Salinigranum rubrum: one gene and its partner. The protein of the gene in region 1 binds, or shares a complex with, the protein of each later gene. Links are inferred from orthologs where the notes say so. Each region holds a gene or a part of one and is shown on either strand. Other genes may lie near its edges.

Region 1 (3,193 bases):
CACTCGGCGCTCGAACCGGACCTCATCTGCTCGGCGAAGGCGCTCCGGGTGGGCGCGACCGTGGGGCGGGAGGACCTGTTCCCCGACGAGGAGGGCCGCCTCTCGTCGACGTGGGGCGCGGGCGACCTCGTCGCCGCCGCGGGCGGGGCGCTCACCATCGACCTCATCGAGGAACGCGACCTCCTGGCGAACGCCACCGCGCGGGGCCGGCAGTTCGTCGAACTCCTCGAAGACGCCGACCGCACCGTCGTGGAAGACGTCCGCGGACTGGGGCTCTTACTCGCCGTCGAGTTCGATTCGAAGGAACGACGCGACGCGGTTCAGGAGGCGGCGCTCGCGCGCGGACTGTTGACGCTCGGCTGTGGGCACCAGACCCTTCGAATTCTCCCCCCGCTGGACGTCACCGAGCGGGAGATCGACCTCGGAGCCGACCTCCTCACGCAGGCGATCGACGACGTCTCCTGACGCCGCCTTCGCGGCTCCGAGTCGATTCCTTCTCACGCGCCGGGGACCGGCCGCCCGTGTTTTGGAACCGGCGATGGAAGGACTCTCCGTGATGTACCAGACGATCCTCCTGCCCACCGACGGGAGTCCCGGGTCCGAACTGGCCGTCGACCACGCGCTCGACCTCGCGCGGCGGTACGACGCGACGCTGCACCTCCTCTACGTGGTCGACACGGACATCGTGAACCACTACGCCGGTATCGACGCCATCGAGGGCGTCGAGCACGCTCTCCAGTCACACGGCGCGGACGCGCTCGAAGCGGCCGCCGCGCGGGCCACAGACGAGGGCGTCCCGGTCGAACAGCACGTCGTCGAAGGCTCCCCGCACGAGGCTATCCTCGACGCGATTCCGATGGTCGGGGCGGACCTCGTCGTGATGGGAACCGAGCGGCGGAGCGACGAGTACCACCGCCTCGTCGGGAGCGTGACAGAGCGCGTCGTCCGAACGGCCGACGTGCCCGTCCACGTCGTGAAGGCGGCGGTCTGACCGACGATCCGACCGCCGGGGTCGGGCACGGGAGTCGGAGTCAGGTCCAGCGGTCGAGCCCCGTCTGCACGAGCGACTCGTCGATGCGCTGAAACCCCGTCTCGACCTCGCCCTCGTCGACCTCCCACTCCTCGACGACGTAGCGCCGCGCGGCGTCGAGGTCCGGGTCGATGTCGGGGTCGAACTCGTACTCGTCGGTCACCGGCGGGTCGAGGAAGAGGTCGCGGACGCGGTCGGCGTTCGGGATGTGGTCGCCTCTCGCGTCGAGGACGCCCCAGAGGTCGCCGTGTTCTTTGACTTCTTTCACGGCCGTCTTCGGGCCGACGCCCCTGATTCCCTGGTTGAAGTCGGTGCCACAGAGGATGGCGACGTCGACCAGTTGCTCCCACGTGAGGTCGTTCCGTTCGAGGGTCGCGTCGAGGCTCATCAGTTCGGGGACGCCCTTGCTCGTCAGGCCGCGGAGCGTGTACGGCGCGCCAAAGAGGAGCGTGTCGTAGTCCTCGCTCCCGACGTAGTCGGCGTCACCCGTCCGCGCCATGTACGACGCCTGCGCCTCCCCCTCGGCGGGCGCTTCGATGTACGGCACGTCGAGGAGCGAGAGGAGTTCGCGCGTCGTCTCCTGGATGACGGGCGTGAGCCGCTGGGTGCGCGCTTCGAGGCGGGCGGCCTCGACCGTGTCACCCCGTTCGCGCGCGTCCTCCAGTCGCTCCTGTGCCTTCTCCTTGGCCTCGCGGCGCTTCTCCACCTCGTCGTCCTTCAACTCCGTCACGCCGCCGTCGAAGACGAACACCGGTATCAGGTCGTGCTCGAAGAACTTGGGGAGTCCCTGGACGAGGCCGACGAGGTTCGCCACCTCCTCGCCGTCCTCGGTGGTGTACACCTCGTCGCGGGTCCACTTCACCGTCGTCGTGAGATAGCGGTAGAGCCAGTTGTGCGCGTCGACGGCGACGACGCTGCCGGCGATGTCGTCCCACGCGACGTCCGAGAGATGCGCGAGGCTGCGGAGGTCTGCGTTTCCCATCGTTCGGGCTCTCGGCGCGGAGCGTCTTAATCACACGGCGTTTCGTCGAGCGGAAGACGGAAGGGGTTCGGCACGCGGTGAACGGTTCGGCGGCCGAGTCGGTGAGGTACTCGTCGAGCATGACCCATCCCTCGATACGAGCGGAACCCGTCTCTCGATACGTGAACGTCGCGCGGGACACGGGCGCAGTGAGGCCACAGTCCTCCCCAGCCGACTCGGACGCGAACTCACTCCGTTCGCTCGCGTCCTCGTCCCTCGCGCGACGGGACGACCGACGTCGTCCCGGCCGCGCCACCGCACCCGTGCACTCGTCTTACTCTCCCTCCGGCGCGTCGACGCGCTCCGGCGGCCCTGCATCCTCCCTCGTCGCCAGAAACGCCCGCTCCTCTTCGGTGCAGTCGCGGGCGCGAAAGACGTCCAGCCCGCGCTGGTAGGTGTCGGCGTCGACCTCTCCCTCCACTCGAAGCTCACGGTCCAGCACCACCTCGGCCAGTCCGGTCTCTCTGCCGGTGTAGGCGAAGCCGACCTTCGAGAGCGCCTCGTAGGAGAAGACGTTGTTCACGGCGATACGACACCGCGCGTAGCCGCGCTCGCGGGCGCGCTCGCAGACGAACGCGACGAGGTGTGGGCCGATACCTTCGCCCCGGCGGTCCCCCCGAACGGTCACGTACCGGAGCCACAGGGTCTCGGGATCGGTTCGGTCCTCGTTGAACGCGACGGCGGCGACCACCGTCGGATCGCCGATCTGTGGGGGTTCGTCCTCGTCCACGTCGAGGGCCAGCGGGTCGGTCCTGTCGCGGACGACCGCCACGCCCGTCGAGGAGGTGACGAACTTGCCGGCGTACGCGAACGCCCGGTAGTCGAGCCGGAGCCGCGGCCCCTCTTCCCCATCGGGCCAGCCGAGAAACGCGTACTCCATAGCGACAGAAGGCCGACGAGCGGCCTGTGTCTTTCCCTTCCCCCTACCCGACCACCGCTCTCTCACGCGGCACGCGACCAAAGCTTCTCGTGGGCTCCCCCCGACGCACCCGTATGCTCGACCACGGACCCGGCGACGTCCGCTTCTTCGACCGCGTCGCACCGCTGTACGACCGTCTGATGCCCTCCGCGGACAGGGCGGCCCTGGCGGACGCGCTGTCGCTGTCACGGCGACCGGTCGGGACGGTCCTCGACGTCGCCGG
Region 2 (3,273 bases), 1.4 Mb from region 1 along the record:
ACACACAACGACGGTCCCTCTCCCTCGGTCTCGGTGACGGCTCGGACGGCGACCACCGACGGCGGCGACGGCGACAGTCGCGTGGACGACGTCGTCATCGAGGTCGAGGACGACGGGCCGGGCATCCCTGACGACGAACTCGGGGTCGTCACCGAGGGGGAGGAGACGCCGCTCACGCACGGCAGCGGGCTCGGCCTGTGGCTCGTTCAGTGGGGGTGCCGCTGGCTGGGTCCCGACCCCGAATTCGAGGTGACCGAGAACGGAACGACGGTCCGGTTCCGGCTCTGAGACCGGGGCGTTCTCGTCAGTCCGTGTCGTCCGTTGTGAGTTCACGGACGGAGTCGACGGGAACCGAGACGCCCGCGTCACGCCACGTCGCGAGCGCTCCGTCGGCCGCTTCGACCGAGAGCACGCCTCGCTCGACGGCGCGGGCGACGAGGCCGACGGACCCCGTCGTCGGGACGCCGTAGGTGGCGGCGACCGCTCGGACGTCCCGGTCGTCCGTCGCCAGGGGGACGCCGGCGGCCCACGCCTGGTACAGAACCGACGCCTCGCTCCGCGAGAGCCGGTCCAAGAACTCGGGCTTGCGTTGCCGGACGAGCGACCCCGCCACGGTGATGTCGCCGGTCGACGACTCGTCGAGCGGATCCGAGAGACCGGCGAGCGCCCGCGTGAGGGGTTCGAACCCCGCCACGACGCCCGCGTCGAGTTCGGCGCGAACCGCGTAGGAGGTGCGGGGGTTGTCGACCGTCTCGGGAACGACCCCGACGAGGTCGGCGACTGCGAGGTTCGCGAGGACCGTCGCGTCGAGGTAGAGCCGGTCGTACGACGCTCGTGACTCGCTGTCGGCGGTCATCTGACCGCGCGAGCGACGTCGAGTTCTCCCCGCGCCGTCCCCGTCGCTTCGCTCCCGAGTCGGAGTTCGACGCTCGACGCCCGGAGCGTCTCGGCCAACTCGAACCGCGAACAGTTCGCTCGCTCCGCCGCCTGCCCGAGCGTCAACTCGCCGAGGGCGTACTGGCCGACGGCCGCGACGAGCCGCTCGTCCGTCTCGTTCGGACCCGAGTCTGTCATTCTCGGAGACGTACTCGGTCGCTCAGTATGAAAGTACGGTTCGACTCCGGCGCCGACGCTCGCGTCCGGACGGGAGCGGGCGCGCGTCGGAGAATCAGCGCGTTCGGTTCGGGAGGCCACGGCCGCTTCCGGTCGCCACGCCTTCGGGTGAACGCCCGCTCAGTTGCTCTGGATGCGCGGTGCGAGCATGTACGTGACCTGCCCCTGCCCCTCGGCGATACTGTAGTGGAGTTTGACCGGGAACTCCTCGCCGAGGTCGACCGTCACCTCGGCGTCTTTCGGAATCGCCTTGTTCATGTCTTTGAGGTAGTCGAGCGAGAACAGCGAGTTCGCCGGGCCCGCAGAGAGCGAAATGAGGTCGGCCTTCGTGAGCGTGAGGTCGACGTCGTCGGTGTCGCCCTCGGCTTCGATGTGGAACGTCTCCTCCTCCTCGTCGACGCGCAGCGAGATGTGGTCCGAGACCATGTCGGCGGCCTTGATACCGCGGTCGAGCTGGGCGCCTTCGAGGACGATGCTGGCGGGGAGGTCGAGGTCGGGAATGTCCGGCTCCTTCCGAATCGAATCGGGGTCGATGAGCGCCAGCGTGTACGACAGTTGCGAGTCCGCCGTGTCGATCTGGATGTGGAGTTTGCGGGTCTCCTCGTTGAGTTCGAGGTGGACGAGGTCGTCGGCGTTCGCCATCTTCGCGATCTCTTCGAGTCGGTTGAGGTTGACGCCGATGACCCCACCGTCGGCCTCGTACGACTCGAACGCGGCCGCCTCCAGGGTGAGGTCGACCATCCCGACGTTCGCGGGGTCCACGGCGGTGATCGAGAGGTCGTCTTCGTTCAACCGGATCTTGCACTCCTCGACGAGGACGCTCACTGAGTCGAGCGCGTCGCGGAGCGTCGCGGCGCTCACGATGGCGTTGAACATGTACCCGCAGGTAGGACAGCAGTCTTAAAAATACTCCTGATTCGGCGTCTCTCGTGCGTGCCGTGTCCGTGACGCCGACCATCCCACTCGGATCGAGCCCTCGCTCACGTCTCCCCGGTTATCGTACATGTTCAGAGAATACCAAAATATATTACAGATAATTTGAAGTGATACGCCTCCGAACAGTCGGTGTCCTGTGGCGTGCAGGACGCCCCGGATGGCTTCGATTTCATCCCCCCTCCCCGGATGAAGACCCACCGGGTCTCCCCTTTCCTTCCTGTGCTCGGAGGAAACGTATCGATATGCGTATACTACTGTTTCCCTGGTAGACGCACCGTCGCCGAGCGGGCGTCCCGGTCTCACCCCGCCTTTATGTGTGAGGCCGTTGCTCTTAGGACCGTTCGTACGAGCGGTTCGGGACGGACACAGCGGCACGAACTCCCAGAGAGATGACGGCTATCGAGGTATCAGGGTTGAGCAAATCGTACGACGGGGTCCTCGCTAACGACGACCTGACGTTCACCGTCGAGACGGGGGAAGTGTTCGGCTACCTCGGCCCGAACGGGGCGGGCAAGAGTACGACCATCCGGACGCTCCTCGGGTTCCAGTCGCCCACTGCGGGCTCTGCGACCGTGCTCGGCCACGACGTTCGAGAGCCGAGAGAGCTCCGCCGAGCGAAAGCACACATCGGCTACCTCCCCGGCGAACCCGCCTTCGACGGCAGCGTCACCGGCGAGGAGTTCCTCGACTATCAGGCGGCACTGAAGGGTGACAGCCGACGCGACGAACTCCTCGACCTGTTCACGCCGCCGCTGGAGAAACGGATCCGGGAGTACTCGACGGGGAACAAGCAGATGCTCGGCATCGTCCAGGCGTTCATGCACGACCCCGACCTGCTCATCATGGACGAACCGACGTCGGGACTGGACCCGCTCAAACAGGCGGCGTTCAACCGGTTCGTCCGTGACGAGCGCGACGCGGGCAAGACGGTGTTCTTCTCCTCGCACATCCTCGGCGAGGTCAGACGCGTCTGTGACCGCGTCGGCATCATCCGCGACGGGCGACTCGTCACCGTCGAGGACGTCGACACCCTGCTGGAGCGCGGCGGCAAGCGCGTCCACCTTCACACCGCGGAGCCACTCGACGAGCGCGACTTGGCGCTCGACGGCGTCGTCTCCTTCGAACAGGTCGACCGCGAGGTGCGGTTCACGTTCGCGGGTGACTACAACGACCTTCTGGCCGCGCTGAGCGACCACGTCGTCGTCGACCTCGAAATCGAAGAGC

The links.
Region 2: the proteins of fen (region 1) and pcn are in contact, whole or in part, in a crystal structure (PDB 1RXZ), measured with the Archaeoglobus fulgidus proteins. The link is inferred for Salinigranum rubrum from one-to-one orthologs. Residues at the interface, in WP_010877775.1 of Archaeoglobus fulgidus: Lys326, Ser327, Thr328, Gln329, Ala330, Thr331, Leu332, Glu333, Arg334, Trp335, Phe336; in WP_010877842.1 of Archaeoglobus fulgidus: Asn43, Val44, Ala45, Met46, Pro120, Arg121, Pro123, Leu125, Gln151, Met192, Ser194, Asn218, Tyr219, Pro220, Ile237, Leu238, Ala239, Pro240, Arg241, Ile242, Glu243, Ser244.

Annotation. Positions count from the first base shown.
Region 1 is NZ_CP026309.1:2,556,804-2,559,996, reverse strand. What follows is about bases 23-2,900. They hold fen (flap endonuclease-1), read right to left. Parts: upstream 2,013-2,900; coding sequence 1,032-2,012; downstream 23-1,031. Other genes in these bases: C2R22_RS12580 (GNAT family N-acetyltransferase), read right to left, coding at 2,326-2,900; C2R22_RS12590 (universal stress protein), read left to right, coding at 557-991; C2R22_RS12595 (aminotransferase class III-fold pyridoxal phosphate-dependent enzyme), read left to right, coding at 23-465. Also shown: more of C2R22_RS12595, read left to right, coding at 1-22; more of C2R22_RS12580, read right to left, coding at 2,901-2,931. UniProt on the Methanocaldococcus jannaschii protein: Structure-specific nuclease with 5'-flap endonuclease and 5'-3' exonuclease activities involved in DNA replication and repair.
Region 2 is NZ_CP026309.1:3,930,100-3,933,372, reverse strand. The notes cover bases 112-3,069. They hold pcn (proliferating cell nuclear antigen (pcna)), read right to left. Parts: upstream 1,990-3,069; coding sequence 1,234-1,989; downstream 112-1,233. Other genes in these bases: C2R22_RS19355 (ABC transporter ATP-binding protein), read left to right, coding at 2,439-3,069; C2R22_RS19365 (UPF0175 family protein), read right to left, coding at 853-1,074; C2R22_RS19370 (hypothetical protein), read right to left, coding at 305-856; C2R22_RS19375 (histidine kinase N-terminal 7TM domain-containing protein), read left to right, coding at 112-288. In the rest of the region: more of C2R22_RS19375, read left to right, coding at 1-111; more of C2R22_RS19355, read left to right, coding at 3,070-3,273.